One region of the Alteromonas sp. 4NH20-0104 genome, then DNA from elsewhere that is predicted to be linked to it. Evidence: predicted binding sites of a transcription regulator. Region 1 holds the regulator's gene; each other region holds the start of a gene.
The links. Region 1 encodes sigma-54, which starts transcription at its own class of promoters, with help from an activator protein. Its sites were predicted from a motif close to GTTGGCACGNNNNTNGNNT; they were not measured.
Positions count from the first base shown of each region.

Region 1 (11,057 bases):
CTTTATTGCTTGTGGTGTAGCAACGGTGGCTGCCATTGCCCTGTTAATAGTGGGGTTGTACAACGCAGAACTTGCACTTAGTGAAAAGGGCTTTTTCGGAATGGCCTTTGTATTGAGTATGTTTGCGGCCATTACCGTGCAAAAGAACGTACGGGATTGTGCTGAGGCTAAATCCGAGAGTGTCACTACTCAGTCAACCACCAGCCAGGCAGCCACTTTCGTTCCAGAAGCTGAGTAAGTAGCCTGAAGGCTACTTACTCTACATCGATATTCAAGCGATGAACTCAACAAGGATTGAATGATGGGTAAAAGTTTCTGGATAGGGTTAATTACCGCCTTCGTTGTTATTAATCAAATACTGGTGGACTGGGTATTGGCTGTATTTGTTGGCGACTACGGAGTAGCAGAAGGTTTTACTAAGGTTACACGGTATTTAACTGTCGACAGTCTGCTACTTGCCGCAGGATTCAGAGCCATTCCCTACGGTGCTCTGTTGCTGGTAGGGCTAACTACCAATCTGAAACGTTCCATACCAGGCAAGTTTGCTCTTTGGTCTGCTCTATTTGTCGTTATGGGGCTCCACTTTTGCGGGTACTGGCATATGCTTTATGCCTCTTATACCCCGCAACGAATGTCTTCTACCGCGGTGCTGAACATTATTCTTGTACCGCTAAATGCTTTGCCGATAGGGGCAGTAGCCGGTAGTGTGGTGTTCATGGGAGCACGGTTTTGGCAAAGGTTCCGTAACAAGTGCTGATTCCAGCGCTTCTATTCATAAAGCCAGGCTCGATGCCTGACTGAACTATGAAAGCTTACTATTTCGCTCTGGCTTTTCTGATCTATTCAGGGGCAAAGCGGTTATTAACTAGCAGGAACAGCGCAAAGGAATAAGTTAATGGAATCATCTACCGGCGAACTGGTTAGCGCGTTAAGCAGCTACTGGCAGGCATTTATCGTTAAACTGCCGGCCATTGCGCTGGGATTATTGGTACTGATGCTGACCTTGTGGCTGGCGGGGCGGCTCTCGGCAGCGTTGCTTAAGCCTATTGGTTATCTCTCTTCCAGTCCGCTATTGCGCTCGGTGAGTCAGCGCGCACTAAGCCTGATTTTCATCCTATTCGCACTCTATGTGTTTTTAAAGCTCTCCGGCCTTACCGAGTTTGCCGTAGCCATCATGAGCGGAACTGGTGTGCTGGGATTGATTTTGGGCTTTGCCTTTCGGGATATCGCCGAAAACATGATTGCCAGTTTGCTATTAACGGTGCAGCGCCCATTCCGCATTGATGACGTGGTGCAAATTAACAATTACACCGGGGTGGTGCAGAAAGTCACGACACGCGCCACCACGCTGGTAGATTTTGACGGTAATCATATTCAGATCCCTAACGCCGTCATTTACAAAGGGACCATTAAGAATCTCACCGCTAACCCCAAAATGCGCGGCCAGTTTACCTTAGGCATTGGTTACGATGCCGACTGTCAGCAGGCTCAGCAGTTGGCTTTACAGCTTATAAGCGACCATCCCAATGTACTGAAAGAGCCAGAGCCGTTAGTGCTGGTTGATGAGCTTGGCTCGGCGACGGTAAATCTCAAAGTGTATTTCTGGATTAATGTTGAGAATACCAGCGTGATTAAAATGGCGTCGGTATTGATGCGCGACCTGGTAGAACTGTTTACCGCTAAGGGTATAAGCATGCCGGACGACGCCCGTGAAGTGATTTTCCCGCAGGGCGTGCCGGTAACGATGGTGAATAATCCGGAGCAGGTTAGCGAGCAAAAAGAACCGGTTAAGCAAAGTCCGGTCAGCGAACCTAAAGCCGTAGCAGAGAAACGTACGGCGGCTCATGATGACGTTTCCAGTGAAAACGATGATATACGCCGCCAGGCAGAAGAAGCCAGAGCGCCGGAGCAGGGCGCTAATATATTGTCTTAGCGCATGATTAAGTGATTAATCTTTGCATCGCAAGGAAAGCACAGATAACCGCTTCACAGAGGTTAGCTGTGTGCGTTACTCGTCTTCGTTAAAGCGGCCAACAATCAGGTCTTCCACTGCTGCCATGGCGGCTTCGGCGTCGGGGCCTTCGCTGATCACATCCACCTGTTCGCCCTGATGACTTTCCATTAGCATTAATCCCAATACGCTGTTGGCATTAGCTTCTTTATCGCCTTTTTTGAGGGTGATCTCGGCATCGAACTGATTAGCCAGTTGTACTAACTGTGTGGCAGCCCGGGCGTGCAGGCCCAGTTTATTGACGATAGTAAGGGTTTTTTCTACACGCATTATCGGTTTAACTCCCGGTGACGAATTTGCACATCCGGATGCTTATCGCCGTATATTTTGGCCAGAGACTGCGCCACAAATACGGAACGATGCTGGCCGCCGGTGCAGCCAATGGCGATGGTCACATAGCTGCGATTATTTCGCTCCAGATGGGGCATCCAGGTATCCAGCAGGTTTTGGATTTGCCAGATAAATTTGGTGACAATGGGCTGCGAGCCCAGAAAAGCTTCTACCGGCGAGTCCAGACCGGTTAAATGTTTTAAGTCAGGCTCCCAGTGCGGGTTAGGTAAAAAGCGGACATCGAATACATAGTCGGCGTCTTTGGGAATACCGTGCTTAAAGCCAAATGACTCAAACACCAGTACCAGTCGGGAGCTTTTCTTACCCAAAATCCGTTCACGGATAAGCTCAGCCAGCTGATGAATCGACAGGTGGTCGGTGTCGATATACAAATCAGCACGCTCTACAATGGGTGCTAACAGCTCTTTTTCTGCCAGAATGGCATCGGCCAGTGACTTGTTCAGTTTTGCCAGCGGATGCAGGCGGCGGGTTTCGCTAAAGCGTTTTACCAGCATGTCGTCGCTGGCATCCAGATAGACAATGGTCATCGACCAGGACGAAGGCAGATAATCAAGGATCTCTACCAGTTCGTCGGGATCTTTAGGCAGGTTGCGAACATCTATACTCACCGCCACCTGGTCGTATTCGTCAACCACCGTATGGGTTAACGTTGGGAGCAGATTAACCGGAATGTTATCAACGCAGTAGTAGCCCAAATCTTCCAGGGCTCTTAGCGCAACCGATTTGCCGGAGCCGGAGCGCCCGCTGATAATAATAAGTTTCATATGTTGTCAGACTCCCTGCCGGACTATTGTGCAGCCTCGTCGCACAGAGCGGCGATAACCTGTTCCTTCGATTCGGCGTTACGGATGGTTTTTACAATACTTTTCTGGCTCAGCTTGCCGGCGATGGTAGCCAGTGTCTGCAAATGACCTTCGGTTTGGGTTTCAGGGACCAGAATGGCAAAAAAGATATCGACCGGTTTATCATCAATGGCGTCGAATGCGATGGCTGGGGTAGTGGTTACCACAACGGCCGTAACCTTGGATAGGTTAGCCAGTCTGCCATGGGGTAAGGCAATGCCATTGCCGATGCCAGTGCTGCCCATTTTTTCCCGGCTTAGCAGTGCATTCAGGGCATCTTCTTTTTGAATTTCAGCGTTGGTTTCGGCAGCAATGTCGCTGATAATTTCTAAAATTCGTTTTTTACTGTTGCACTGGACCGCACATTTAGTGCGATCCAGGCTAACTAAGGCTTGAATATTCATAAGGTTATTTGGGGCCTAGTGCTTTTTAAGCTTTTCCTTATGCTTGATTACCTGACGATCCAGTTTGTCGACCATACTATCTATCGCGGCATACATATCTTGATTTTCTGACGACGCAAATACTTCCGCACCACTTAAATGCATCGTGGCTTCGGCTTTTTGAGAAAGCTTTTCCACGTTGAGGATCACATGCACATTGGATATGTGATCAAAGTGGCGCTCCAGTTTACTAAACTTGGTATCAACATAATTACGCAAAGAATCGGTTATCTCGATGTGATGACCTGTAAGATTTATTTGCATAGTTCGTCTTCCTTATATTTCGGCCTAAATAAGGCTCTTGCGTTGGTTAGACGGTGGAATCGACAAAGATTCCCGGTATTTTGCTATTGTTCGCCGGGCAACTTTAATACCTTGTTCGGCCAACAATTGAGCAATTTTACTGTCGCTTAGTGGTTTACTGGGCTTCTCGGCGGCAACCAGTTTTTTAATCAGTGCGCGGATAGCGGTAGAGGAACATTCTCCGCCAGACTCGGTGGCTACGTGGCTGGAGAAGAAGTATTTCAGTTCAAAGATACCGCGGGGCGTATGCATGTACTTTTGGGTAGTTACCCGCGAAATGGTGGATTCATGCATATCGACCATTTCGGCTACGTCGTTGAGGACCATAGGCTTCATCATTTCCGGGCCGTGCTCAAAAAAGCCCATTTGTTGCTGCACAATACAGTTAGCTACTTTGAGCAATGTTTCATTGCGCGATTCGAGGCTCTTAATGAACCACTTTGCTTCCTGCATGTGGGAGCGAATAAACTGCGAGTCTGAGCTGTTACGGGCTTGTCTGCTCATGGCTGCATACTGCTGGTTTACGCTCAGTTTTGGCAGGCTGTCGGGGTTCAGTTCAACTACCCAACGGCCTTTCTTTTTGGTGACTGACACGTCGGGGATCACATATTCAGATTCCTGCGTGATAAGTGCGCTGCCAGGACGAGGATTCAGGGTTTGCAGTAAACGCATGGCTTCACGCAAATCATCTTCTTTGAGCCGCGATTTACGCATCAGCGTGCGATAATCTTTGCTGCCAAGCAAATCAGCATAGTCTTCAATAAGAATCATTGCTTCCTTAAGCCAGGGCGTTTCGGGAGCAAATTGTTTGAGCTGAACCAGTAGACACTCCTGCGGGGTACGTGAGCCTGAACCAATCGGGTCGAACATCTGAATACGCTTGAGCACGCATTCAATTTCATCAACTTCTACGGGCTCTTCCATATCTTCAGTATTGACGCTCTGCAGGATATCTTCAACCGTAACGGTTAAATAACCGGATTCATCAATGGAATCGATAATGGCAATGGCTATGGCGCGGTCTACATCGCTAAAGGGGGTGAGGCGCATCTGCCACAGCAGGTGATCCTGAATGTTGTCGGTGGTTTCACCCTGAAAAATTTGTTCATCATCAGAAGACGCCGGCCCTGGTGCAGGTGCAGAAGACGCCGAGTAATACTCGTCCCAGGTACTGTCGATAGGCAGTTCATCAGGCAGCTCGTTTTTCTCGAGCGCCTCGTTGGTATCCATGCTGGTGTCGGTGCTGGCTGTTGCTGCGGCATCCGCTTCGGCATCGAGTTTACTTTTCTCAATGGTGTCGTTATCGCTGGTGTCATCAACTTCCAGTAACGGATTTGAATCGAGTGCTTCCTGGATTTCCAGTTGTAAATCCAGGGTCGAAAGTTGCAGCAGTTTAATCGCCTGCTGCAATTGTGGCGTCATAGTAAGTTGTTGACTAAATTTGAGCTGTAAAGATGGTTTCATCTACTTCTGTTCTTAACGCCTTGCTTGTTATTGATAGGGACAAAATTTGTTGTCTTTATGTATCTAACTATAGCCTGAATTGCTCACCCAGGTATACATCCTTGACCTTTTGATTACTTAAAACCTGTTCCGCGGTGCCCTGAGCGATTAATTCACCCTGACTCACAATGTAGGCTTTCTCACAGACGTCGAGGGTTTCCCGGACGTTGTGGTCGGTAATCAAAATACCAATTCCACGATCACGAAGATGTTGTATGATCTTCTTTATATCATTAACCGAAATTGGGTCAACTCCTGCAAAGGGTTCATCAAGCAAAATAAATTTCGGATTAGCGGCCAGCGCCCTGGCAATTTCCACCCGGCGCCGCTCACCACCCGACAAACTCATCCCGGTACTATTACGTATATGGTTAATATTAAATTCATCAAGTAGGGCATCGGCTTCATTTTGCTGTTCGGCAGAATTTAAGTCTTTGCGCGTCTGCAATATTGCCATGATATTGTCAAAAACACTTAACTTTCTGAAAATAGACGCTTCCTGAGGTAAATAACCAATGCCATTACGGGCGCGCTCGTGCATGGGCTGGCGGGTTAAATCCATATCGTCGATGCGGATATCGCCTTTATCCAGTGCTACCAGACCCACAATCATGTAGAAGGTGGTGGTTTTACCGGCCCCATTGGGACCGAGCAAGCCAACAATCTGGCCGGCAGAAACTTCAACGCTGACATCCCTAACTACCTGCCGGGACTTATACGACTTGGCTAAGTGTTTGGCGGTGAGGGTGGTCATTCGTCTTGGTTGTCCTGTTGGTCGTCTTCGCTGCCATTGGCCTTGTTTTCGTCGCGCACGGCTTCAATGTCTTCCAGACTGAAAACGGTGCGTACCCGGCCATCTTCACTGCCGCTGCCATCACCGGTGGCTTTCAGTTGTTCCTTGTCCATGTCGTAAACAATCGTTTCGCCTTTTACCACACTGGTATTCTGGTTTAACTCAGCATCGCCGGATAAAGAAATCGTGCGGTTAGCCACTTCATAACGAATTTCGAATGCCCGGGCTTCGACCACCCGGCCATCGTCTAAGGTCTGGCTGTATACCGCCGGCTTACCGGTAGCAATAAAGATTTCTTTGCCTTTACCGCCGCCTGCTTCAACTTCAACGCGGTCGGCCTGAATGCTTAATGTGCCCTGAGTAACCTGGACGTTATCAATCAGAATGGACTTTTTATTCTTACCATCCAGAAACTGTGATTCAGAAAACACTTCAATGTCTTTCTTGAAATCTGACTTGGCTGCCAGTACCAGCGCCGGCGAGATGGCCAGCGTCAGACTAGTTAGCAGGGGAATAAGTCGTTTGCACATGTTGATTCAACTCATAAGTTTTATTCAATAGGTTGGCGCGAAGTCCGTTACTAAATATCAGGAAATCAGGCCCCGAAATTTCCACCCTGGCGTCAGACACCATGGTTTGTTGGTCCAAATCTATCTCAAGGTAGTCTGTGGTTACACGCTGCACAAAGTCAGCCTGGTTTTTACTCACAATCACTACGTTATTTTCCAGTTGTATCATGTTGTTATCATACAACGTGCCTTCGTCGGCGACTACTTGCCAGGGCGGTTCGCCAGACTCCTGATAAATAGTGTACTGGGGCGCTAAAAACAGGACGAACCCCAGTTGCTCGTAGTTTTCCATGGTTGACGAAAACACTTCGTGCACACGCTGACCCTGTTCATTGTATAACGTGGTGGTCAGGTTGCGGGCTTTATAACTGGGGGTAATCGCCAGCACATCCTGATCCGGTGCGACAACCGGATCTTCGGCCAGATAGCCGGGCAGGTACAGCAATGACGCCAGGATAAACAGACTGGCAATGCTCAAACCTACTTTATTCATACACTGGCCCCTAAAATACCCTGTAAAGCATCGTTGGCCTGCAGCAGCGTGTCGCACACTTCTCTGACCGCGCCGAAACCACCGGGCAGGGTGGTGATCCAGTTGGCTTGTTGAATCACCTGAGGATGCGCATCCTGTACCGCAATGTTAACTGCGCTGTGGTTAAACATACCGGTATCCGGCATATCATCGCCAATCGCTGCCACCTGTTCTCTGGTAAGCCCTAATGAGCTGATGAGAGCAGCCAGCGCGTCGGCTTTGTTTTCTTCACCCTGAATAATATGCGACACCTTTAATGATGTCATACGGTCCTTAACAATAACTGAACGCCGGCCGGTAATCACCGCCACTTCAATGCCAGCATTAACCAGAGCCTTAACGCCATAGCCGTCGCGGGTATGAAATGCTTTTAATTCTTCGCCCTGATTACCCAGATAAATGCGCCCGTCAGAGAACACGCCATCCACGTCACAAACCAGCAGCCTGATGCCTTTAAGCTGTTGGAAAAACGCCTCAGGCAAATCAGTATACAGCGTTTTTACCGTACTCATTACAATACTCCCGCTTTTAACAGCATGTGCATGTTAAAGGCACCTACCGGCTGATTGTTTTCATCTACGACTAACAGCGCGCTAATTTTATATTGTTCCATTAAATTAAGTGCTTCAACGGCGAGGTCTTCGCCGTGGGAGGTTTTACAGCCGCGGGTCATTACCTCTTCCATCCGGGTGTTATGAATATCTACCCGGGCATCCAGCAATCGGCGTAAATCGCCATCGGTGAACACGCCCAACAGCTTTTGCTGACGGTCGGTAATACCGGTAAGCCCCAGCCCCTTGCGGGAAATTTCCAGCAGGGCCTCAGACACGGTTGCCTGTTCCGGCACCAACGGAATTTCGTCACCGCTTAACATTATGTCGGCCACCGTGAGCAATAATTTGCGGCCCAGACTGCCGCCGGGGTGAGACAGAGCGAAATCGTCAGAGGTAAAACCATTGGCATCGAGTAAGGCTACCGCGAGGGCATCACCCATCACCAGGGTCACCGTGGTACTGGTGGTTGGCGCCAGGCCCAGCGTGCAGGCTTCCTGTTCAACGCCAATGTCGAGTACCACGTCGGCATGTTTGCCCAGGGTGCTGTCGGTACGGTTTGTCATGGCAATGACCGGAACATTGAGACGCTTCACCACAGGTAACAGGTTGAGCAGTTCACCGGTTTCGCCGGAATTTGAAATGGCCAGCAGGACATCGTTTGCGCCAAGCATGCCCAGATCGCCGTGGTTCGCTTCGCCCGGGTGCATAAAAAAAGCCGGGGTGCCCGTGCTGGCAAGGGTAGCGGCGATTTTATTGCCCACATGACCGGATTTCCCCATGCCACTGACCACGACCTTACCCTGACAGTTTTTCAGCAGTTCACACGCTTGAATGAAACGCTCATCAAAGCGTTCCGCAAGGGCTGCTATCGCGGCTTGCTCGATGCTGACAACGCGCTTGGCCGACTCGATAAAGGAAGATTGTTGTTGTGATGTCATTAGGCAAATAACCAATACTGATAAACCAGGTAGCAGCCCACTAGCAGGACTGCTTCGACACGGTTGATTCGTCGTGTCCCACGGAAATTAAAACTAAACACTAATAATAGCAGGGTCAGTCCCAGCATCACCAGTGCGTCACGGTGGGCGGCATTTTCGTCGAGTAAGCCCGGCGCGAGGAGCCCCGGCATGCCAAGCACCGCCAGCAAATTAAAGATATTCGAGCCAATTACATTACCCAGGGCGAGATCGTCTTCGCCCTTCATCACCCCGGCCACACTGGCGGCCAGTTCGGGCAGGCTGGTACCCAGTGCAATAATGGTTAAGCCAATGACCAAATCACTCATGCCGAAGTAACGGGCGATATGAACGGCGGAGTCTACCATAAAGTGGGCACTTAACGGCAACAGGACTAACCCTAAGCCAATCCACATCACCGCATGGGAATTTTCCACTGCTGTGGGAATTTCATCCCTGGTTTCATTCATCAGCGGATCGCCTTTGTCTACCAGTAGCGAGATCCAGGCCATACCGGCCAGCACAAAAATAAACAGCAGAATAAGAATAACGCCCTCAATCGAGGTGAGTTCGCCGTCATACAGGAAATACACGGCAATCACGTTGATCACCATTAACAAGGGGAATTCCCGTTTCAGGGTGCTGGACGACACCAGTAAAGGTTTAATAAGGGCAGTAATACCGAGTACTAATCCGATATTGGTAATGTTGGAGCCCAGGGCATTGCCTACTGCGGTGTTCGGATTGCCGTTGATAGACGCGACGGCAGACACCACAATTTCCGGCGCTGAAGAGCCCATGGCTACTATCGTCAGGCCAATCATCATAGGCGATATACCGATGTTCTTAGCCAAAGCCGATGCGCCATAAACAAATTTGTCGGCACTCCAGCTTAGTACCGCGAGTCCGGCCAGAAAAATAGCTACCTGAAGTATCACACCAAAACCTGCTTCCATCGAAAGTGGTATTCTCGCAAAAAAATGCGCTTATTCCTATGTTTAGGCTGACAGAAAAATGCGTCAGTCCGGTCTTATTACCTGTAGGAGGTGCACATCGGCTAAATGAACTTTCTCGACCCGTTGGGCGTTTTAATGGCTAAAGAGGGAGTTTTTCTGGGCCTAAGTCCAATCGTCATGGAACGTCTGCTTGTGTAGAGTGTCACAGAGTTAACTGCGTGTATAACTAGCGCTGGTGAGCAAGTCTTTGATTATTATTTAGATTGAAGACTTTGATTAACTGGTTATTAAATATACCTACATGAATGTATGTAATTAACTTATACTATGGTAGAATCCGCCGCACAGTAAGCAATAGCCGCTTCAGCGAAGATTCAGGGTTTATTCTACCCCATAGAACAATGCTATTCGTTAATTAAAACGGTAATTCGGTCATAATTAGCGGATAATATAAATCTAATATACTTGGCTGGCAGGCTGTATCCTGCAATAGCGTTCGTGATATAAATTGTAACTTTTTCGGTTTAGGCAGAATACGCAAACCGTCATACAATGAACGCGGTAAAAATAAACCGTAGCCGGGTGGTTTCACCGGGCTTCCAGGGCTTAGGCCTGCACAGGAAATGCAAAGTAACATGGACTATCTAGTCGACGTAAAAAATATGACCTTTTCCCGTGGGGAGCGCGTTATTTATGACGGCATATCCCTGCGCGTGCCAAAAGGCAAAATTACTGCCGTGATGGGCCCCAGCGGAATAGGTAAAACGACGTTGCTCAGGCTGATTGGCGGGCAACTGATTCCCGACAGCGGTGACATTACCTTCGACGGTCAATCGATCCCGGCAATGGGCCGCAAAACGCTTTATCAAAATCGTCGCCGCATGAGCATGCTGTTTCAAAGCGGCGCGTTGTTCACCGATATGACCGTGTTCGATAATGTTGCTTTTCCATTGCGAGAGCACACCAGCTTATCTGAATCTATCATTGCTACCATCGTTGCGCTGAAATTGCAGGCGGTAGGCCTGCGCGGTGCGGCACAAATGATGCCCAGTGAATTATCCGGTGGAATGGCCCGGCGGGCGGCCCTGGCCAGGGCAATCGCGTTGGATCCGGAGCTTATTATGTACGATGAGCCCTTTGCTGGTCAGGATCCGATTTCCATGGGGGTGCTGGTGAAGCTTATTCGTGAGCTCAACGACGCGCTCAACCTCACGAGTATCGTGGTTACCCATGATGTGACCGAG
Region 1 is NZ_BAAJLP010000033.1:6,130-17,186, reverse strand. Features, by position in the region: gene yiaA (inner membrane protein YiaA) at 1-238, shown strand, start outside; gene AC27IB_RS19455 (hypothetical protein) at 299-757, shown strand; gene AC27IB_RS19450 (mechanosensitive ion channel family protein) at 896-1,933, shown strand; gene AC27IB_RS19445 (HPr family phosphocarrier protein) at 2,009-2,281, opposite strand; gene rapZ (RNase adapter RapZ) at 2,281-3,126, opposite strand; gene ptsN (PTS IIA-like nitrogen regulatory protein PtsN) at 3,150-3,608, opposite strand; gene hpf (ribosome hibernation promoting factor) at 3,624-3,911, opposite strand; gene AC27IB_RS19425 (RNA polymerase factor sigma-54) at 3,936-5,414, opposite strand; gene lptB (LPS export ABC transporter ATP-binding protein) at 5,482-6,207, opposite strand; gene lptA (lipopolysaccharide transport periplasmic protein LptA) at 6,204-6,776, opposite strand; gene lptC (LPS export ABC transporter periplasmic protein LptC) at 6,745-7,308, opposite strand; gene kdsC (3-deoxy-manno-octulosonate-8-phosphatase KdsC) at 7,305-7,859, opposite strand; gene AC27IB_RS19400 (KpsF/GutQ family sugar-phosphate isomerase) at 7,859-8,839, opposite strand; gene AC27IB_RS19395 (calcium/sodium antiporter) at 8,839-9,795, opposite strand; gene mlaF (phospholipid ABC transporter ATP-binding protein MlaF) at 10,449-11,057, shown strand, end outside.

Region 2 (11,057 bases), on a different contig from region 1:
CACATCGTTGCCTAAGCGCATGAGATCGTAAATATCCAGCTCCTCTACCTGCGCCCCCACATACAGCGCTTCCAGAATAGAAACAGAGCCACTTTCTGTTAATACAGTATAAAGGTAACTAAACTCAGTGTTGCTGAATGCGCCGGTGGCGTTGTTGGTGACCGGATCGGTTAACTGGTATCGTTCGAGCAATGCCAGGACCGCCTCGGTATGAGTGAGTTCGCTGTTGGCAATGTTACTGAATATCAGCAGGCCGTGTTGGTTATATAAGGTGGTGTACACGTCATGAGCGAGTTTTTCTTCTTCTCGCATCATTAACAGGCCTTCTTCCTCCAGTGCGGTCAGGGTACCTAACGGGTATGTATTCAGTTGGTTACGAAGCTGACTAAGGTTAAATGTGGACAGGCCATCATTATTGACTGTAAACGTGTTTGGCCCCTGATTGTTGCCATCGCCACAGCCAGCTGTGAATAAAGCCATACCCATTAGTATAAAAAGTAAAAAACGGTACATAGTCTCTGCTCCTGAACCATGAGGCTCCTACAGCGCCTCTTCAATAAGCAGATAGCAAGCTTGGTGCCTACTTTTTAGTATATTTTACTATTTGAAATATAAGCTTTTTATTCTAAGCGAGGGCGGCTTTGGTCAGCGTTGACAGTAATTGCCTGAGGCACTGACAACTCTGACACAGCCTGACTCATCAGCCGTCGCTGATAAACTTGTCGCCGAGTAAGTTTGCGCCCATATAACCCACTTTTACGAAGATCAGCGCGCCTTCCTCACCCGTAAAAGGGGTATGCTGACTGTATCTTGGATTGCGGATCCAACTGCCTGCCGGATAACTGCCATGTTCGTCGTTGAAGACCCCGTTAAGGACCAGTATTTCCTCGCCGCCCGGATGAACGTGCCCGCCAAACCGGGTGTCAGGCGCCCATTTAACCAGCGCAGTGCTGACGCCGTTGTGTTCATGCAATGGCATTACACTAAGCCCTTCAACCTGGCCGGGAAGCCATGCTGCCTGATGTGTATTGATGGTGAGATGTTCGGAATCGTCTTGTGCAAACTGCCAGAGCTTAACCAGAATGGTACATCCGGCTGCTGAGAATGGCGTGTGTGCACTGCCTGGGGGATTGCGCAGATAGGTACCGGCAGGGTAATCGCCGTGCTCATCACTGAAAGTGCCGCTTAAAACATAGATCTCCTCACCGCCATCGTGGGTGTGGCCACTGTAACCGGCGCCCGCGTCGTAACGGACTATGCTGGTAGCTCGGGCTACCTCACCACCGGCGCGGTCCAGCATCATGCGGCTAACGCCGTTAAGCGGAGAAGGGATAAATTCGTACTCTTCGGGTTGAATAACCACTCGCTGACTAAAATCACTGTTTATTTGCATGGTTGATATTGCTCGGTCCAGGGGCGTTGGAGGATTGTACGTACGAATGGGTGAAAAGCTCAACTCATTGCGACATCTGCTTGTTTAAGATAGATTTATATAAATTATAATTTATTGGTTCGGCAACTATTTTGCCCAGCAGGACGGTATTTTGACACACCCTGATATGCTTTCTGTTCTTCCCATTGTTGTAACGCTTGCGTTGGCTTTGTATACCAAGCATGTGGTGATTGGTTTGTTTGGCGGGGTGGTCACCGCGGTGATTTTACTCACCGGCTGGCATCCGCTGAATGTAATGGCGGAGCTGATCAAGACCCATTTAGTGGGCACACTCACCGATAGTTACAATGCCGGAGTGATTGTGTTGATGGTGTTTATTGGTGGCTTTGTGGCCCTGATGGAGAAGTCTGGTGGCGGGCCGGCTTTTGCCAGTAAAATGATTGGGGTGATCGCCAGTAAGGCTAAAGCGCAAATAGCAGCCTGGTGTGGCGGTATCTTTATCTTCTATTCAGATTTAGGCACGCCGCTGATTATTGGGCCGGTATTTCGACCATTGTTTGAGAAGCTTCAGGTGTCGCGGGAAAAACTGGCATTTATTATCGACTCCACGGCCTCGCCCGTAGCCATTCTGGTGCCCTTCATTGGGTGGGGGATATACATTATGGGCTTGTTACAAAAGGAGTTCGAACAGGCCGGTAAATCCCTCGATAGCTGGCAGGTGTTTATTGCTGTTATTCCCTATCAGTTTTATGCCTTACTGGCGATTGCCGTGATCCCGTTGCTGGTGTTTCTTAAAGCCGATATTGGCGCCATGGCAAAAACTGAAATAAAGGCGGCGAAAGTGCCAGTATCGGCTAACCCGAAAGAAGAAAACAGGAATAAGGTGCAGGCCTTTACCCATAAAAATGCCCGCGCCAGCTTTGTGTTTTTGCCACTGTTAGTTATGGCGCTGGTATTGCTCTTTATGCTGGTGCCATTGGGGTTTCCGTTTTCCAGTGTGCCGGGCTCAGTATTTCGGGCCGCCCTTGCCAGTGCCTATTTTCTGGCGGCGTGCACGCTGATTGGACTAATGGCCTGGTATAAGGTTCGTTCTGGCTTGGAGGGCGTTACGCTGTATTTGCAGGGCATGAGCGGCATGATGCAGGTGATCATTGTACTGGTGTTGGCCTGGACATTGAGTTCCCTGGGCCACGAGTTGGGTACGGCTGCCTACATTGCTGAACAGGCGCAACGGGGGTTTCCGGCCTGGTTACTGCCGCTGGTAGCCTTTTTGCTGTCGGCGGTTATTTCCTTTGCGACCGGTTCTTCCTGGGGCACCTTTGCTATTATGTTGCCCTTGGTGATCCCAACCGCCTTTGCCATTGATGCCGCATTATTAGTGAGCATTGGGGCGGTATTATCCGGCGGATTATTTGGCGATCACTGCTCGCCCATATCGGAAACCACAATATTGTCGGCTACGGGGGCTAGCTGCCGTCAGTACGACCATTTTAAAACTCAGCTACCTTACGCACTAATGAACGGTGGCATTGCGGTTGTGGCGTTTGCTATTGCCGGCTGGGTGACCAGTCCGCTGATTTTTGTTGGCGCACTGATGGTTCAGCTGATAGTGCTTACTGTACTGAAGCGCGTTACGTGAATGACGGACATAAAAAAAGCTGACCGAAGTCAGCTTTTTTCGTATTAACTAGCTATTACTTTTTACGGCGTAAGCGAAGTCCGATAGCTGCCAGACCTAACAGTAACAGAGCGTTGCTACCAGGGCTTGAAGCAAGAACAGGACGCTGGCTCAAACCAACAACAATGTTGTCGAACTCACCGGCTACACCAGAAGTGTTGATCACCAGGCGGTCAAACTGTTCGGCGAATGAGAAATCGATATTCACATAAACGTTTGAACCAGGGTTTGTTTGGTTACCTGCGCTGCCACCCAGGGCATTAAGCAGGCTATTACCTGTAATGCTAGAAACCAGGTTTCCGCCAGAGTAGAAATTAAAATCGTTGTAACGGTCTACCGAACCCCAGTAGAAGCCTAGATAGGTAATACCTGTGTCTGCGTTGGCTGCCAGTAACTGACTATAGTCAAAGGTAAAGCTCGCAGAACCGCTGCCGTTATTGGTCAGGTAGGCGAAACATGTATCATCGTTTGCAGGTGCAGCTGCTACGTTAGAGACAGAGCCCTGACGAACACCAACGTTACTGCTTGGAGGCGTTACCAAAACGCCAGCAGGACCGCCGTTTACACTGTTTACTGCACAATCCTGATCAAAACCTGGATCGTTATAAGCAGTAGAGCCCGGGAAACCAGAAAAATTGGTATCCTGGTCGAATGTTTCAATGAAGTAACCTGGCAAACCACCGGTTACTGGATCGATATACTGGCTGGTTAAGCCAGAGCTATCAGTTGCTGCATCGTAGGAGAAAGAGATAGATGCGGCGTTAGCTGATAATGAACCGAAAACTAATGCGCCACCGATTGATACAACCTTAGCGACTTGGCTCAACTTTTTCATTTTATGGTCCTTAAAGGCAGGAGAATTCAAAATACACTGAATGTATAGCCATTATCATGCCAACTTAATATTTTATACTAATTTCAATGGCTTGGGGTTTTTCATCTGTTTTCCTAAACAGTCACCTGTAAAAAAAATTGACATGGTTAGGTTGTTTTTTGAGCGGTTTGGTAATTGTTCGTAAGTTACTTCGGGTCACAATAGACATGTTAGCTCGTTAAGATTTGCTTATTATGACTCGGATGTAATGTAAAAGCCGGCCGTCAGGTTAGTTAAGAAAAATGAGAGGCTGTCTCCCAGTTTTTGTTGGCTAAATAGAGCCGTAAAAAACTCTGTTTGTCTCTTTTCGCTCGCTCAGCCGCTCCTGGTACTACCCAGCCTGCAAATTTTCATATGAAAATTTAATGTTAATTTTTAATCCCGTTCTAAAAATAATCCTCCATCTTTAAAATAAAACCCAAATTCAAAAATTGCATGAATAATATAGGATAATTTTGACAATAGTCATATTCAGTCAATATCAATCATAAAATAATGATTAAAATATGTTGGCTATGATTGGTTTTTGGTTTAATTGTTTAAATAATGTTAATTGCTTGGTGGTGCGGTGTTTACATTTGCCCGGAAAAGCAAGGCGCAGTAACTGATGGTCAATAATAAAAAAATGAAGACCAGCTATGTGGTTTCCCCAGAGCCCTGAAGTTTCGCTACTGGGAAGCTGTTGATGATAAAGACTCAACTCATAGTGAGAAAAAATATGGTTGCGAATGAAGTAAATGAATTGCCTAATGCATTTCGGGTAAGAAAAGTGGTGGCTGCAATGTGTCTGGCAGGCATGATGTCATCCCCAATTGTTGGTGCACAGGAGAATAACAACGCACAAAACAGTGAAGAGGAAGAGGTAGAAAATATTGTTGTCACCGGTGTGTTTTCAGCTAAATCGCTGGAGCAGGTTCCGGTAGCTCTGTCTGTGATTAGTGGTGAAGAGTTAGAACAACAAATTCCGTCGAGCGCATCAGATATTTTAAAAAATGTTCCGGGTGTATTTGTTAACTCTGCACTGGGTGAAATTCGTAACGTGGTGTTTTCCCGGTGCGTATCGGCCAACTCGTTAGATGGCGCAAGTGGTTACTATTACGTATCCATGCAGGAAAACTCAGTACCGGTAGAACTGATGACCACCACTAATTTGACTATTTCTCGCGCCCTGATTTGATGTTGGATCACGTGGAGTCGCTGCGAGGCGGCACCGCCAGTGTGACCGGCGCAAATGCCCCTGGTGGGGTATTTAACTATATTATGCGCACGGTAAATCCTTTGATAAAACGCAGATCCAGGCCCGTTATGGGTTGGAGGGCGATAATAACCCGTATAAGCGGCTGGACTTTTATACCGGTGGCGAGCTATCGGAAGACACTTACTATGCGGTGGGTGGTTTTTATCGTAAGGCCAAAGGTGCACGCCATCCGGGCTATGATCTGAACTATGGTGGTCAGATACGGGCCAATATTCTGCATGAGTACGATGGTGGCCGGGTACAGGTTAATGCCAAATACTTAAACGACCATAACGGCTGGTTTGAATTTATTCCATCAACCAACTTTAGCGATCCGCGTCCGGCTACTGGTTTTAGTACCACCAGTTCGGTATTACCGCCGGCGAATCCTCACACCTTTACTAATCCCGATGGCAGCACCGGGTCCTGGGACGGTTCTGATCTGATCCACTCCAAAGAGAAAAGTGTCAATCTGGACTGGCGTCATGACTTACCCAATGATTTTAGTTTGAACACCTGGCTGGGCTATGCGCAAAAATCAACGGAATGGAACACCGGGGCTGTAATCTCACCAATGAACCTGACCGATATGTTTGCTGGCATTCTACCGGGTTCCTTTGGCTTGCCGGGGGAAACCGTTTACAGCTATCAGGATAGTGGCGCAGAAGCGGCGCGCGTAGCCTCTGCCACTGGCTTTGATCGCACGGTGGTTTCGAGCAACCTGCCATCGCCAACCTTATTTGATGGCGCGGGTGTGTTTACGCAGTTCGCAATGTATCAACTGTATGAAACCGATGAGGTGTTCTTTAAATCTGTGCTGAATAAAGAAGCCGGTAATCACAGCCTGGCATTTGGTATTGAGTTATCTAAAGGCGATATCGATAATACAGGGGGCTCTGGTGGTGCCGGTGTTGCGACGTTGGAAGAACAGCCTCGTATGCTGGATATTACTCACATTTTACCGGATGGCACAGAGCTGATTGTCACCGACCCGGCCGGGTTTGGTGCGCACGCTAATGCGTTCTCTTCGGGGGTAAAATATCAGGGAAGTCAGAAACAGATGTCACTTTTCGTGGGTGATACCTGGTACGTGAATGATGAAATCACTATTGATGCGGCGGTACGTTATGAAAAAATTAACTACGACGCAAAGAACACGGCTGTTAACCGCAATGTGCCCGCCTCGGCCTACAATGGTGGCGGTGGTGCGGACGGCAATCCTGCAACGCTTTACGACAATCAGGCTAACGAAACTATTGAGCTGAATGTGGAGCGTGATTACGACTACTTTGCTTATACGGGCTCAGTGACCTATCAATGGTCGGCGGATGTGAGTACCTACGTGCGCTATTCAAATTCTAAGAAAGCGCCGGATATGGGCTCTGTAGTGTTACTGGATACTCCGTTCAGGGTTGATAATGAGTTTGCCCAGCCACAAAAAATTGAGCAGATGGAAATCGGTATTAAGTACCTTTCAGATAACTGGAATATTGCTTTATTCCCGTTTTATAGTGGCCTGACCAACGTAGGCGCTATTCAACAGTTTACCGATGAGTTTGGCCGTAACTACCTCACGCCCACGCGTTTCGGTGAAGTAACAACCTATGGTTTGGAGGCCGATGTTGACTGGGAAATTACGTCTTCGTTACGAGTACGTTCAGCATTAACTTTACAAACCGCCGAAGCATCTGGATTTGGCTTGTGGGCGCCTAATGATCCAGGCGCCGATGACGATGTGTATACGGTTGGCCCGGATACTGACGCCGACAACGTGCCAAATGTGATGTTCAGAGGCACTATAACCTGGGATGCCAGCGATGATATTCAGACCTATCTGACGTCCAGTTACATGGGGGATCGCCCGGCTAACCGTCAGGGCGCCTGGGACTTACCTGCCTACTGGATGTTTGATGCTGGTGTTACCTGGAATGTGAACGACAACTGGAAGGTGCAAGGGCAGATCCGCAACCTGTTTGATGAAGCCGGCGTAATGTCGTGGGCGGCTCCGGGAGGCTTCCTGGCATCTCTCGACCGTCAGAGCGTTTCGCAGGAGTCTATTGCGGCCAATCCAAATGCCATATTTGGTGTGGCTTACGACCAACCCCGTTCCTACTGGGTTACCGCTACATATACTTTCTAACCTCAAGAAGCTGCCAACCGGCAGCTTTTTTCTTTTACAGGAATTATTATGAAATCAGTATTCTCTGCGATGTTGTTATCGCTCATGGTATTTAGCTTGCCCACAGGAGCACAGGAGCACAAGAGCACAGGAAGCGGTTACAGCGGCTGAAGATCACCGTTTATTATTACAAAGCGACGACCCACAACTGGCTGCCAATAAGCAACTAGTTTATGACTTCTGGCGGGAAGTGTTTGAAGGCGGGCATCTGGAGCTTGCTGATAAATACCTTACCGAGTCTTACATTCAGCATAACCCCAACGTGCCAAGTGGCAGGCAGAGCTTTGTAGACTTCTTTAGTCAGTTCACTACCGCAAAACCCATAAAGGAAACGGTGGAAATGCCGCTGGTATCCATTGTTGCCGAAAAGGATTGGGTTATTCTTACGTTTGTGCAGGATGTGAAAGAGCCTGAAGGCAAAAACAGTGCTTACACCACCACGTGGTTTGATATGTTTCGCATTGAAGATGGGAAAATTGCTGAACACTGGGATCCGGCCAGAAAGATGCCGTAGCCACTGGCAAAAGCCGGGAACATCAAAAACGGTGGAAATTGCGCGAAATGGTGGCCCCACCCTGACTCGAACAGGGGACCTAACGATTATGAGTCGTGTGCTCTAACCAACTGAGCTATAGGGCCATTGTGCGGTAAACGCTATTGAACACCTGGTTGAAATACCAAGCGCGCGCAAGTATAAGCAGTTTTTCCGGGCTTGTCACCCCATGTTGGGATTACTTGATGTTTTCTTATACTGAACAATACTAAAAATAACGATCTGTAGAAGCCTGAACCTGATCAGATTTGCTGAATCCAGTGAGCAACGCCATAGCTTAGTGCAAATATACTAATAGTCTGCTATCTTTCAGCTACTTATAGATAAATACGTCTTGGTTCGGCATTTGAATTGGGAGATAACAATGACTGAAAAACCCTATTTGGTCAGTGGCCGCAACACATTAATCCATAAAATTCGTAAATTTGATCTACTGATACTAAACGGCAATGACGACCCGGCAGTAGTGGTGAATTACAAGGGCATTAAGGAATATTCGGGCAAGATCCCGGAAAACAAACGCGAAGCCAAAATGATGGATATAGAGCTGGTGGATGCTACCAGTAGCGAAGTATTCGGCGATGAAAAAACGCTGATTTTTGTGCAAACCCTTAACGGCAAAGAATACAAAATTGATTATTCTAAAGCCGGTACCTCGATGTTTATTCGCGTTCATCAGGACAGCATTTTTTAAGCGCCTGCATAACACTGTTGGTAGGCTTGTGATGGCAACCTACCAAACCGCTTTCGTATGTTAAGGCTACTCTGTTTCTCCTCTCTATGAGCCCGGCGCTACCCTAGATTTCCCCAACGGTGGGGATCCAGCGTATTAAATCCCTTAATTGGCTTTTTTTTGCCCTTGAGCTGCACGTATTCAGGTGCGTAGATAGTGAACTGGCAAATATCTTTGGGCGTGGTTTCCGATGGATTGAGTTCAATGGCGATGCCTGCCTGATTTAACCCTTCGGCTACCAGTTCTGAACAGAACCAGCGATTGCTCTTTTTACGGTTGTAGGTGATCCAGTTAAACCAGCGGTGATCGTCAAACACATCGATAGCCGCACCAAACAATTGCCAGATGTCATAATCCTTGCCCAGTTCGCCGGCCAGAAAATCGTGAAAGCCATGCCAGTTGTTCTGCAATTGCTGCTTGGCAGCATCATGCAGGGGGAGCCACCATACCTCGCCTTTGTAGTGCTTTATTCGTTCTTCCACATAGTTGTGCATTACCCCTTTTTTACCTTTTATAGAGGTAGCCTCAATCATAGTGAGGTCCTGCACATCGGAGACTGAGCGATGGTCGTCCGGCGAGTCGATGACCATTGCGGTGTGGGTAACCACCGAACGGGTCGTGAACTTGGCCCACCGCGAAAATAAGCTGGTACCACCAAAGGCAATGATATCGCCTGGCGCAATAAGGTGTTTTATATCGTGATAGGCGTTTTGAGTAAGCATGTCATTCCTGTTGCTGCCTGAGCTCTTTGCAATCCGGTTTCTGGCCAAACAGATCATCTGTTTTCGGCTTTTCTCGCTTCTTTACCGCGTACTCCTTGCTCGGGGCATCAGGGCGAATGTTACAAAGTGTGTGACACACACGATTAACAATAGGGGATTCCGGACCGTTTAACTGCAGTTATATCCCTTTTGTCGCAAAATCTCAAATAGACGTCGATTAACGCTTTGCAGGCAACCTTTTGCTGCTCTGCCCCTACTGTATAAGAGCGAAAGGAAGAGTCAGGCTTCATCTTCCACAACAGAGTCAGCGATAGGTAGAGGATAGTGTCATGCAAAAAATTAACAGTGTAATTCGTTCAGCGTTATTAGCAGGTACCACAGTAGTAGCAACATTCGGCGGTATTGCTTCCGCTCAGGCCGGCAACTTGCCTGAGGCCATGGAAGATAAATTAGTCGCGGTTTGTCAGGCAATTAAAGACGACAGCCGCATTGAGCTGCACAAAGCAGTCAGGGACAGCGGGGTAAGTTACCGTCGTCTGGCCCGCGGCCTGGTGTGTGATGGCATGGATATGTACACCTTTGCGATGCAGCATGGTGCCGATAATACCGGTGCGGTAATTGCCAAACGCACCAACCTGGAAGAACCAAGTTTAACAGCGAAGCAGTAGGGTAATGGTTTTAGTTCCCTCCCTGGGGTTTGGGCTGTGTTCTTCACAGCCCTTTTTTCGGAGTCTGATATGGAAGAGATGCAGTCAGATAGTATTGTAATGCGATTTATTGGAACACCGAGTGCGGAAGTTGATGCCTTTCATCAGTTTCTATCACAGCATATTGTAGCGCCTTTTGAGTTTAACTTTACCGCGGATCTTAACGAAGCCGCGTTGAATGAACTTATTGCCAGCCACCCGTCAATGACTTCTGGCACTTCATGTCAGCCACCAGAGATTCAAATTGTAGTCACCGATCAGGCCACCATAAAACCGTTTCTTGAAACCGGTTTTCGTGGGGTAACCAGCGTAATGTGCGGCCACTCTAATCAGGATGCATTGCAGGCGTTTAACGCTGGTGTAGGAATGTTTTTTTGTTTATCGGCCAGCCTGGAGGAAAAGCGTAAGCAACTGCACCGCTTGTACTTGAAATATCAAACCCGGATTCAGGCCATGAAATGGCATTTGGTAACCGAGCAGCTCGCCCGGCAACGCGCGTGTTCGCCTGCGCGCCTGATGGCTGAATTGTCTGACGTGAAATCGAATTGTTCGCGGCCAACTCAGCAAATTGCCATGCGCTGTGGCGTAGACTGGCAGTATGTAGACTGGCAAACCATTCGATATGTGGAAGCCGCGGGAGACTACATGTGTGTTTACACTCAGGAAGAAACCCTGATTGTGCGTTCAACGTTAACCGAGATGGCCAGGCGATTACCTCAACACGCCTTCACCCGTGTAAACCGCTCCATTATTGTAAACACGCAGTTTGTGAAGCGGCTTATTAAACTCAACTCGCGGGTAAATTACGTGGAGCTGCAGGATGGCAGTAAGGTAAAAATAAGCCGGCGACTAATGCCTGTTTGTCATCAACAACTGGATGCGGCGCTGTCGCAGTCCTGAGTGGGTGAGTCTGCTGGCGGGTTGTGCTGGCAAAGGGGACCGGTGCTCACCACATCGTCATTTCTTAAATTAATCCTACAC
Region 2 is NZ_BAAJLP010000037.1:38,310-49,366, forward strand. Features, by position in the region: gene AC27IB_RS20755 (DUF2202 domain-containing protein) at 1-513, opposite strand, end outside; gene AC27IB_RS20760 (cupin domain-containing protein) at 701-1,393, opposite strand; gene AC27IB_RS20765 (Na+/H+ antiporter NhaC family protein) at 1,545-3,032, shown strand; gene AC27IB_RS20770 (Npun_F0296 family exosortase-dependent surface protein) at 3,088-3,906, opposite strand; gene AC27IB_RS20775 (TonB-dependent receptor plug domain-containing protein) at 4,664-5,122, shown strand; gene AC27IB_RS20780 (TonB-dependent receptor domain-containing protein) at 5,256-7,322, shown strand; gene AC27IB_RS20785 (nuclear transport factor 2 family protein) at 7,510-7,875, shown strand; tRNA gene AC27IB_RS20790 (tRNA-Ile) at 7,924-8,000, opposite strand; gene AC27IB_RS20795 (hypothetical protein) at 8,279-8,608, shown strand; gene AC27IB_RS20800 (C40 family peptidase) at 8,707-9,369, opposite strand; gene AC27IB_RS20805 (DUF3718 domain-containing protein) at 9,699-10,037, shown strand; gene AC27IB_RS20810 (LytR/AlgR family response regulator transcription factor) at 10,107-10,976, shown strand.
Region 2: the regulator sigma-54 is predicted to act here: its motif matches at 3,952-3,970, upstream of AC27IB_RS20770 (Npun_F0296 family exosortase-dependent surface protein).

Region 3 (11,057 bases), on a different contig from region 1:
CTGTTCAGATGTGAGTGACTCACTGCTATACAGTGAGTCCAGCCAGTCGCGCGGTATATCGTTTGGCCGGTGGTTAATTAGCACGGCGAGAATGAGCTTTTCTTTGTGGGTAACTACAACACTTAACTGTTCAGGGCCTTGCTTGGTAGCCCACTGCGCATCTCGCGGTAAGCACGGCAGGATTTCGCTGAGCATTTCCTGTGGTGTACGCGGATCAGCCACATCTATGCTTTGTGCCACCGGCGTTGGCATCTTCAGAAAATAATAAGCCGCCGTTTGTAAACGCTGTACCAGTATCTCATCACCAAAGATTACGCCATAGCTCTGCATCTCCACCGGGCTTAATTTAATGGCGCCGTGTTTTAATTCTGGCTGACCAGATAGTGTATCGTTTGCACCGTTCAGCAGCGCGCCAACCCGGGCATGAGAACCCCAGGTAGCAGACCAGTGAAACGGCGCGAACACCTCGCCACGACGCTGTTTATCATCAATTTTTACCGGCAAAATGACGTCTATATCGCCAGCACAGGCAGCTTGAGCTTTGATCAGATCACCGTCTTTAACGGCAAGTGCTTGTGCATCCACAGGATGAATACTTAACCAGGGCCGGTCGATATGTTTAAGTAAGCGCGGCGCGTTACCAGTGCGGGTCATGGTGTGCCACTGGTCCCGCACGCGACCGGTGTTTAATACGAAAGGATATTCGGCGCTGGTTTGCTGTTCAGGTAAACGTGGCGTGATGGCCACAAAATTAGCTTTGCCGTTAGGCGTGTAAAAAGACCCGTCAGCAAACAGGCGCGCTGTCCCAATACGGTGGGTGTTACTCAGGGGCCATTGCTGCGGGCGCAGACTATCGTATTGTGCGATGCTTAAGTCGGCCAACGGGCCTAAATCCAGCGCACGGGTGCCGTTGTTGTTCGCTGCGGTCAGCGCACAATGCTCGGCAAAAATCTCGGCCGGATGCTGATAGGCAAAAGCCTCTTCAAAGCCCATTGCCCGGCCTACCATCGACACTATTTCCCAGTCGTGTTTGGCTTCCCCCATGGGTTCAACCAATCCGCGCTGACGGGAGATTCGACGCTCAGAATTAGTCACGGTACCGTTTTTCTCTGACCAACCCGTTGCTGGTAAAGCGATGTGAGCATAATTGAGGGTGTCAGTTTGTGCAGCCGTGTCTGACACGATGACCAGCTCACAGTTTTTTAGCGCGGCTTCCACTAAGGCCCGGTTTGGCATACTGGCTACCGGGTTGGTTGCCATGATCCAGAGGCATTTCACTTTGCCATCGGCCGCCGCCTGAAACATATCCACCGCCCGTAAACCGGGCTTAGTGATGAGATTCGGCGCCCGCCAGAATTCTTTAACCGTTGCATGGTGCTGAGGGTTATCGATATCCATATGCGCGGCCAGCATATTGGATAAACCACCCACCTCACGCCCTCCCATAGCATTGGGCTGACCGGTAATCGAAAACGGCCCACTGCCCTCTTTGCCGATTTTGCCCGAGGCTAAGTGGCAGTTGATAATGGCATTGCCTTTATCCACACCACTGGTTGACTGATTAATGCCCATAGAGAAAAACGTAATAACCCGGGGCAAGCTCGCAAACCAATTAAACAACAGCTCTATTTCAGCAACCGGTACATCACAGGTTTCAGCAACCTTCGCCACCGTCCACGCTGACGCTTCAGCCAACGCCTCGGCAAAGCCATTGGTTGAATTCTGGATAAACGTATCGTCCAGGGAGTTGTGATGGGCAAGATAATTCAGCAAGCCACAAAACAATACGGCATCGGTGCCTGGCTTAAGCGCCACATGTAAATCGGCCAGTGAACAGCTGTCGGTTTGTCTGGGATCCACTACCACTACTTTCATGTCCGGATTACGCAGTTTAGCCCGTTCGATGCGCTGGAATAATACCGGGTGCGTCCAGGCCGCGTTGCTGCCGGTCAGGATCAGTAGATCGGTATGCTCAAGGTCTTCGTAATTACACGGTACAATGTCTTCGCCAAAGGCCCGTTTGTGGGCCACCACCGCAGAAGACATACACAGCCGCGAGTTAGTATCGATATTCGCAGTACCAATAAAGCCTTTCATCAGCTTATTGGCCACGTAGTAATCTTCGGTAAGCAACTGACCTGAGCCATAAATCGCTACGGCATCCGGGCCATGTTGCTCAACAATACTTTTCATTCTGGCCGCAATGATCGACGTCGCTTCATCCCAGCTGGCCGGCTGGCCAAACACCACCGGTTTGAGTAAACGCTTATTGCCGTCCAGGGTTTCCAGCAGATGGGTGCCCTTGATACACAGGCGCCCAAAGTTGGCCGGATGTTCAGCGGACCCTTTCAGCTCGCTGAGACTGCCTGTCATGCCGCCGCTTTGCACCACATCCACACCACAACCCACACCGCAGTATGGACAAGTGGTTTGAACCAGTTTATTGGCTGGTTGGTGTTTAGTGGTTGTTTGCGGCAGCATGGCATTCATCTCATCACCCGTCATTAAAGTTCGATTAACACGCGCTCGTGTTCAACGCGCACCGGATAGGTGTTAACGCTGATATCATCGCGTTCCAGGCACGTTCCCGTAGCCAGATCGTAGTGCTCTTTATAAAGCGGTGACGCCACAACAATTTTATCGGTCAGCGTGCCGACGATACCGCGAGACAGCACATTGGCCTCACCAATGGGATCCCAGTTGCTGATAGCATAGAGGTTCTCCTCGCCGTCGAGCTGTACACTGAAAATCGCTACCTGCACATCGCCGATAAGCGCACACACACCACTGTTAGTGACCAGGTCATCCACATGACACACATCATGCCATTGAGCAATAATATTAGCCTGAGCCTGCATGATAATTCTCCTAAACGAGTTCTACGGGAATGGCTTTACCAGCCGAAAATTTTTCGGCCTTGGTGGCCGGACGAATCTGCTCGCGCTCAGTCACAAACTGGATATTGGTATCCGACTCATCACTGTTAACGAACTGACGAAAACGTTTTAATGCTTCAGGTGATTCAACGGTGGTTTTCCACTCGCACTGATAGGTATCGGCGATATGCTGCATCTGCGCTTCAAGCTCGTCACAAATGCCCAGCGAATCGTCAATCACCACGGATTTAAGATACTCCAGTCCACCCTCGAGGTTTTCCATCCACACCGATGTGCGTTGTAAACGGTCTGCCGTTTTTGTATAGAACATCAGCACACGGTCGATGTATTTGACCAGCGTGGCATCATCCAGATCGGTAGCGAATAAATCGGCGTGGCGCGGTTTCATCCCGCCGTTTCCGCATACGTAGAGGTTCCAGCCGTTTTCGGTGGCGATAATACCTATGTCCTTACCCTGCGCTTCAGCGCATTCACGGGTACAACCGGAGACAGCAAATTTGATTTTGTGCGGGGCGCGCAGGCCTTTGTAGCGATTTTCTAAATCAATGGCCTGACCAACGGAGTCCTGCACGCCATAACGACACCAGGTACTGCCTACACAGGACTTAACGGTACGCAGTGCCTTGGCATAGGCATGCCCGGTTTCAAACCCGCCGGCCACCAGCTCTTCCCAGATAGCCGGAAGCTGGTCTACGCGGGCACCAAACAGGTCGATACGCTGGCCACCGGTAATTTTAGTGTAAAGATTGTACCGTTTAGCCACATCGCCAAGCAGAATGAGTTTGTCGGGGGTAATTTCCCCGCCGGCCACCCGTGGCACAATGGAATAGGTACCGTCTTTCTGCATATTACCCAGATAGGTATCATTGGTGTCCTGCAGCGGCTGATGTGCTTTTGCCAGAATGTAATCGTTCCATACCGAGGCAAAAATCGATCCGGCAGCCGGTTTACAAATATCACACCCTAAGCCCTTGCCGTGTTTTTCCAACAGCTCTTCGAAGCTTTGGATCTTACCGACCTGGATGAGATGATAGAGCTCCTGACGAGAGTAGTTAAAGTGCTCACAAAGGGCTTTGGACACTTCTACGCCGCGTTTTTCCAGTTCGCTGTCGACGACGTTTTTCAGTAATGCTGCACAACCACCACAACCGGTAGCGGCTCTGGTATTCGATTTCACATCGCCCACAGAGCAGCAACCGCTGTCTATAGCTCCTACAATGTCACCTTTAGAAACGTTGTGGCACGAACAAATGGTAGCCGTGTCGCCCAGTGCATCGGCACCCAGCAATGGCTTTTCGCCTGCCGACGGCAGGATCAACGATTCAGGACTGTCCGGTAAAGCAATACTGTTAAGCGCATACTGCAACAATGTGTCGTAATCGCTGGTATCACCGATGAGCACCGCACCCAGCACCAGGGATTTGTTGGCATCCACCACTAACTTTTTATACACGCCTTCCGGTTGATTATGATAGGTATAGGACAATGCCCCCGGGGTACGGGCATGGGCATCGCCAATAGAGCCTACTTCCACACCCATAAGTTTCAGTTTGGTGCTCATGTCAAAGCCGGCAAACTCGCCTTCATTACCGATGATATCGGCGACGGCAGCGCGAGCCATGGCATAACCAGGTGCAACCAGACCATAAATTTTCTTATCCCACAGGGCACATTCGCCAATGGCATAAATGTTCTTATCAGTGGTTTTACACTGATTATCGATGACGATACCGCCACGTTCGCCGATAACTAACCCAAATTCGCGAGCCAACTGATCGCTGGGACGGATCCCGGCAGAAAACAACACCAGATCGGTTTCCAGGTGTGTACCATCAGAAAACTTCATGCGGTAGCGACAGGTTTCACCGGCTTCAATACATTCGGTGGCTTTCTGGGTATGCACCTGCACACCGAGCGCCTCAATTTTGTCTTTCAGTAGTTCACCGCCCATGGGATCGAGCTGTACCGCCATCAATTGCGGGGCAAATTCTACTACGTGAGTGTCAAGCCCGGCCTGCTTGAGCGCATTTGCCGCTTCCAGGCCTAACAGGCCACCACCCACAACAACACCCACTTTGCTTTGCGCGGCAGAAGCGCTGATGGCTTCTAAATCTTCAATGGTACGGTATACCAGGCAGTGTTCCTGTTCGTTACCAGGAATTGGCGGCACGAACGGGTAAGAACCGGTTGCCAGTACCAGGGTATCGTACTCATACGTCTCGCCTGATTTGGTTGTAACAACCTGCTTATCACGATCGATGTCGGTTACCCAGGCGTTGGTGACGGCATTCACGCCCCAGTCCTGATAGGTTTGCTCATCGGTCAGCGCCAGGTCAGCAGCGGTTTTACCAGAAAAATAAGAAGAGAGGTAAACACGGTCATAAGCCAGACGGCTTTCGCCACTTAATACCGTGATATGGCAGTTGTGCTCACTGTTAATCAGTTGCTCAACAAAGTGGTGACCCACCATACCATTACCAATAATAACGATGCGTTGTTGCCGTGATGAAATGTTCATTTCGTCTACCTTTTTTAAAGGCAAAAAAAAACCCACAACCATTCCTGGTTGTGGGCTTCGTTGCCTGTTTAAGCATTTGCTAATCTGTTTGTGTAGGCTCTTGTACTACGCTATTGCCTGGCCGCGTAACTGCTACAAGAGTCTCGATATGTTTACTAATACAAGTTAAGTGCCAACATTTATAATTAATAACTTCAATCACTTAGCTTTTTTAAAGCTCACCTGCCCCATACTGACACGCACCAAAACGAAGCAAAATCCTATTATTGGTGCATCGCACTGTCTACTTTAGGGTGCGTCGAACAACAGCACCAGCAATACAATGACCGTAATAGCCAGAATGCCAGAGATACCCTGCCATACCCGAACCGGATGACGTTCCATTAAGGGTAGCGTGCGCCCGTACGCCGGATTAGGATGATGCAGGTCATAAACAAATTCCGACAAACTTTCGTAGCGTTTGCCAGCCTGAGGATGACAGGCACGTTTTATGGTGGCATCCAGCCACGCGGGCAACGATACATTGCGCTGATTTAAGCTGATGTAGCGCAGTTTGAGCAACCCTGCATAACTGGTCTTTTTGGCCACACCGGCATCATAGGGATACTCCCCCGACAACAGGTAATACAGTAATACCGCTAAAGAGAACTGCTCGGCGCGCTCATCAGGCCACAGGCCAACGAAATACTCTGGCGCAGCAAACAGCAAGTCACCGGGAATAAACAGTTGCTCCGTAGCCATTAAAAAGTTGTGTCCGGAAATGCTTGCCGCGCCAAAATCAATCAATGTGAGACTATTGTTTTCGCCTACCAGCACGTTTTCCGGACGAATATCCTGATGCAATATACCCTGCCGGTGCAGCGCAGTTAAAGCGCCGGATAATTGCGTAGCCCAGTCTCTGAGTAACATTAAATCAGGGGTGCCATTATCATCACGCCACTGCCGCAGACTAATGCCCGGGCAGTATGTCAGCACAACGTAAAAGCAGCTACGGGAAAACGTCTCACTGACGCCAGAAAGTAATTGCGGGTGACTCACCCGCTTAGCCACCCACTCCTCTTTGATCATTTCATCCAGAAAGCCGCTGTTATCCTGCATCGACACGGCAGGCACTTTAAGCACCACTTGCTCATTTGAGTGGTTATGACGGGCAAGGTATACGCTACTGCGCTCGGTATTGCTGAGCTGCTTTTCCACACGCCAGTCGTCAATGAAGCTCCCGACGCTCAGCGGGCTCTGTACAAATGGCAGGTAACCGGATGACTCATAACTCACCGGCACCGACTGATGAATAGAAGTAACGTTAACCGCGGCTATGGTCAGGTTATCATTACAACCGAAATCCAGGGCCATATTAGCAACCTGTTCACAGCCCTTATTTAAGTCGGTGTCATCTTGTTGCAAAACGGCTAACCAGTCTTCGACGCTAAGCGTTTCGGCGATGCCGTCGGTCATCACCACAAAGGTATCGCCGGGCAACATATCCCTGACACTAATATCGACTTTTAAATCGGGTTTAATACCCAGTGCGTTGCTGAGGTAATGATGGCCGCCCTCACCTTGCTGACGATGATCTTCGGTACACAGTTGGGCCTGATGCTGACGCACATGATAAATACGGCTGTCACCGCAGTGCAGCAAGATGGCTTTATCACCCTGCAGAAGCACGGCACTAAAAGTACACACGTAGCCCTTATCCGGGTTCTCCCGATAAGGGCTAAGCTGTGACTTGATATACAAGCGGGTGTTGACTGTTCGCAGGACCAGCTCAGCGGCGCGCGCCGGAGACCAGACATCGGCAGTCATCAGGTAATCGCGAACAAACTCATTAATTGCCAGTTCGCTGGCGTATTGACTCACCTGACTACTGCTTATGCCATCTGCAACAGCGGCTATCACACCACGATGCTGCAAACGCGAAAAATCAGGCACTGTCACAGCATGACAGTCCTGATTAATGTTTTTTATTCCTTTGCCGGAGAATGCTCCCCAGCGTACTTCAGGCATATAAACTTAGACTTTATCGTTGACCTTCGCTGCTGGGACGGCTTTATTAGTACCACCGGTAGCCAGTACACGCTTAGGGGCAGTTTTAACGTGCGTTGAGTAAAGTGTCAGGCCGGTGAACGCTAAACCACCTACCAGGTTACCTAATGCTGTTGGGATCTCGTTCCAGATAAAGTAATCCATCACTGAAAACTCACCACCCATGATCAGGCCAAATGGGAACAGGAACATGTTAACCACTGAGTGTTCAAAACCCATAAAGAAGAACAGCATGATAGGCATCCACATCGCTAGTACTTTACCGCTAACGTGAGTAGAAATCATTGCGCCTACCACACCCAGCGACACCATCCAGTTACACAGCATACCGCGAATAAAAATGGTAAACCAACCTGCCGTACCGAACTCGGCATAACCCAGCGTCCGTGCTTCACCAATGCCCGCTACCTTCGTCGCGATAGCGCCACCGTCAGTGTTATAGCCCATGGTAAAGATAAAAGACATCATAAAGGCAACAGTGAGCGCGCCGGCAAAGTTACCCACGAACACCAGCCCCCAGTTACGCAGGATCTGCGGCCAGGTAACACCGGGCCGTTTCGCCAGCCAGGCCAGTGGTGCCAACACAAACACACCGGTTAACAGGTCAAAGCCCATCAGGTAAAGCATACAGAAACCAACCGGGAACAGGATGGCCCCAATCAGAAATACGCCGGTTTTAACAGCGATGGTAATCGCAAACACTGCCGCTAATGCCAGGATAGCACCCGCCATAAATGCACGAATTAACGTGTCGCGGGTAGACATGAAAATCTTGGATTCTCCCGCATCAACCATTTTGGTTGCAAACTCAGAAGGTAGTAAATACGCCATATTAATCACCTAAATATATTGAACAGAAACACACCCACAAACACTTCATTACAATTGTCAGGCACAAAAAAAGGCGTCCGCACTCACTTCAAAGAAGTAAGTTGCGGACGCCTTTATCCGAATTCTTTTCCAATTGTAAAACCATTACGGTTTGCTATTTCTACGAATACAATTTCGATGCCAATTTAAATAAAAATAAATTAAACATATTTATCAATAACTTAAAATAAACCTGCAATTTTTAGAAACACTTATCCATAAATACGGCGCGCCACGATAGCGCAATTTCACCAATAAAGTGCATCATTACCGGTGCAACCTCCTTTGCTGCGGTAATTATTGCGCGCATTTTGGGCAAATCCCGCTATTACTGCCTAATTAAAACTCAAACTGCCTTCTTTATGACCAGATTATTACATGGGAATAAGAATTGCTTGCTTCTGAAGTTTACTAACCAGCCCACGTTACGGAGCGCCTGATGAGCAAACAAAGTGACATTACCAAGCGATTTTTATTGTCAGCGAAGCATCAGGAAATTCAGGCATTACAGCATTTATCTTCAAACTGCCGCACGGTAAAAGCCGTAAAGGACATGATCCATCAGCTCCAGCGCGAACGTGGTTTAAGCAATGTGTTCTTAGGTTCAAAGGGCGACCGGTTTGGTGAGCAGCGCCAGCAGCAGATCACCGCAAGTGAAGTCTGCGAGCAGGATTTACGCAGCCTGCTTAAGTCGCTTTACCTTGGCCAGCACGATAACGGCCAGTCCATGCGTTTACTCAGCAGTATCACCTTTGCTCTGCAGGGCATGGATCACTTACCCGATTTACGTAATAAAATTGCCGCTCAGCAGCTTACACCGCTGGAATCCACCAACGCCTATTGCCGCCTAATTACCGGTTTACTCGACGTTGTTTTTGAAGCGGCCGATGTAGCCAGCGATCCAACCATGACACGCCTGCTGGTAGCCCTGTTTAACTTTATGCAGGGTAAAGAATACGCCGGGCAGGAGCGCGCCTGGGGTGCTATTGGTTTTGCTGAAAGTCACTTCGACAGCGACCTGGGAGATAGAGTCAATGCGCTTACCGACTCTCAGCAGCACTGCTTTGAAACCTTCGCGAACTTCGCCGATGAAGAAGAAATGCAAATGTGGCAGTTACAACAAAATAGCGACACGGCTTCGCAAATAACCCGCTTACGCGGAATGATTCATTCACTGGCGTCTGGCGGGGAATGCTCAGCTGAGCTCAGTGAAATCTGGTACGACATCGCTACGCAGCGTATCGACGCCATGCAGTCCATTGAAGAGCATCTGACTGATCGTCTGACCGACCAGGCGACCCTGCGCATTCAACAGGCCGAAGAAGAGCTGCGTAATCATGAGATGCTAATCGCTTCCCTGAACAATTCACCACCGCTTACTGATACGCCAATTACCATGCTCTACGACAATACGGTAAAGGGTCTTAAGGGCGCCGGAAGAGAGGCGAAAAAACTGCCCGAGGGCTCTGCCCTGTCGGCGCATAAATCATTCTACGATCTTATTCGTGGTCAGGCTCAGCGTATCGAGGATATGGCCGATGAGCTCAGCGCCGCCAGACAGGCACTTAATGAGCAAAAAGTGATAGACCGGGCCAAGCTCTTATTAATGCAACAAGGTGGCCTGTCTGAACAACAGGCTTACCGCAAATTGCAAAGCTCCGCTATGGAACAAAATATGCGTTTGTCTGATTTAGCGCAGCGGGTGGTGAGCCGCGTGGGGTAATGACGCTTCTGTAAAATTTTGTTATAACTTTACCGCAAAATACTATAGCTATAGGATGTAGCCATGAAGAAATACCTTTTTATCAGTCTGATAACCCTGCTTGCCGGCTGTGCAAGCAACCAACTGACCGAAGATTCACAAGATAACTCAATTAACGACAGCAACTCTGCAGATCTCGCGTTATCAACCGACACCGAGTTTAACGCCCTATGGAAAGTTCAAAAACGCGTGGATCCCGGTTACTCTATGGATGCCGCGCGAAAAGGCTTGTCTGGTTGTGTAAAAGTGATGTTTGTAGTGAACAGCGAAGGAAAGGCAACAGAACCAGAAATTATCGATTCATTTCCGGCCGGTGTGTTTAACAAGCAGGCGATTGAGGCTATCAGCCAATGGCGCTGGCAACCTACAGCAGCAAACGCCGAAAGAGCACCGGCTCCAACAGACGTCAAATTTGATTTCATGATACAAGGCACACAAAATAAAGCGGCGGCAGAAAAGCACTGCGATATTACTGTTCCCTCTTTCTGAATGCATTAAAAGCAATAACAGGCACTGGTCACAGTAGCCCTTCAGCATATTGCCGGTGCCTGTCTGACTATTTCAAACACAAATCCACAGCGTTAAGAACACTCAGATTTTTAAGGATCCTCTGATGCGATTATGGACCTATCGACGTCCCTTCACCTATGACAACGACAGCTATGAAATCCGCTATTCGTTTTCGTTTACCACCTATACATCACGGCTGTATAAAAACGGACATCTGATTGATGAATTAACCGGTAACTTTATCGACGAGCTAAAAGTACTTACCCATACTGTCCACTCTGATGACGCAGGCAATACGCTAAAAGTGTCGGTGGGTTACATCAACTGGCTGACCGTTGGCATTGAGGTTTACCAGAGCGACGAGCGCATCTACGCCAGTCACCCGGATAACGACATTTACTTTGCCGATAAAAAACTAAAAAAACTCGCCGGCGCATACGCACAAGATACCGAA
Region 3 is NZ_BAAJLP010000012.1:103,795-114,851, reverse strand. Features, by position in the region: gene AC27IB_RS10725 ((2Fe-2S)-binding protein) at 1-195, opposite strand, end outside; partial or broken gene AC27IB_RS10720 (molybdopterin dinucleotide binding domain-containing protein) at 370-684, opposite strand; partial or broken gene AC27IB_RS10715 (molybdopterin-dependent oxidoreductase) at 1,015-2,481, opposite strand; gene nirD (nitrite reductase small subunit NirD) at 2,505-2,858, opposite strand; gene nirB (nitrite reductase large subunit NirB) at 2,869-5,415, opposite strand; gene AC27IB_RS10700 (bifunctional protein-serine/threonine kinase/phosphatase) at 5,704-7,422, opposite strand; gene AC27IB_RS10695 (formate/nitrite transporter family protein) at 7,429-8,292, opposite strand; gene AC27IB_RS10690 (nitrate- and nitrite sensing domain-containing protein) at 8,771-10,054, shown strand; gene AC27IB_RS10685 (energy transducer TonB) at 10,118-10,582, shown strand; gene AC27IB_RS10680 (septation protein IspZ) at 10,707-11,057, shown strand, end outside.
Region 3: the regulator sigma-54 is predicted to act here: its motif matches at 5,574-5,592, upstream of nirB (nitrite reductase large subunit NirB).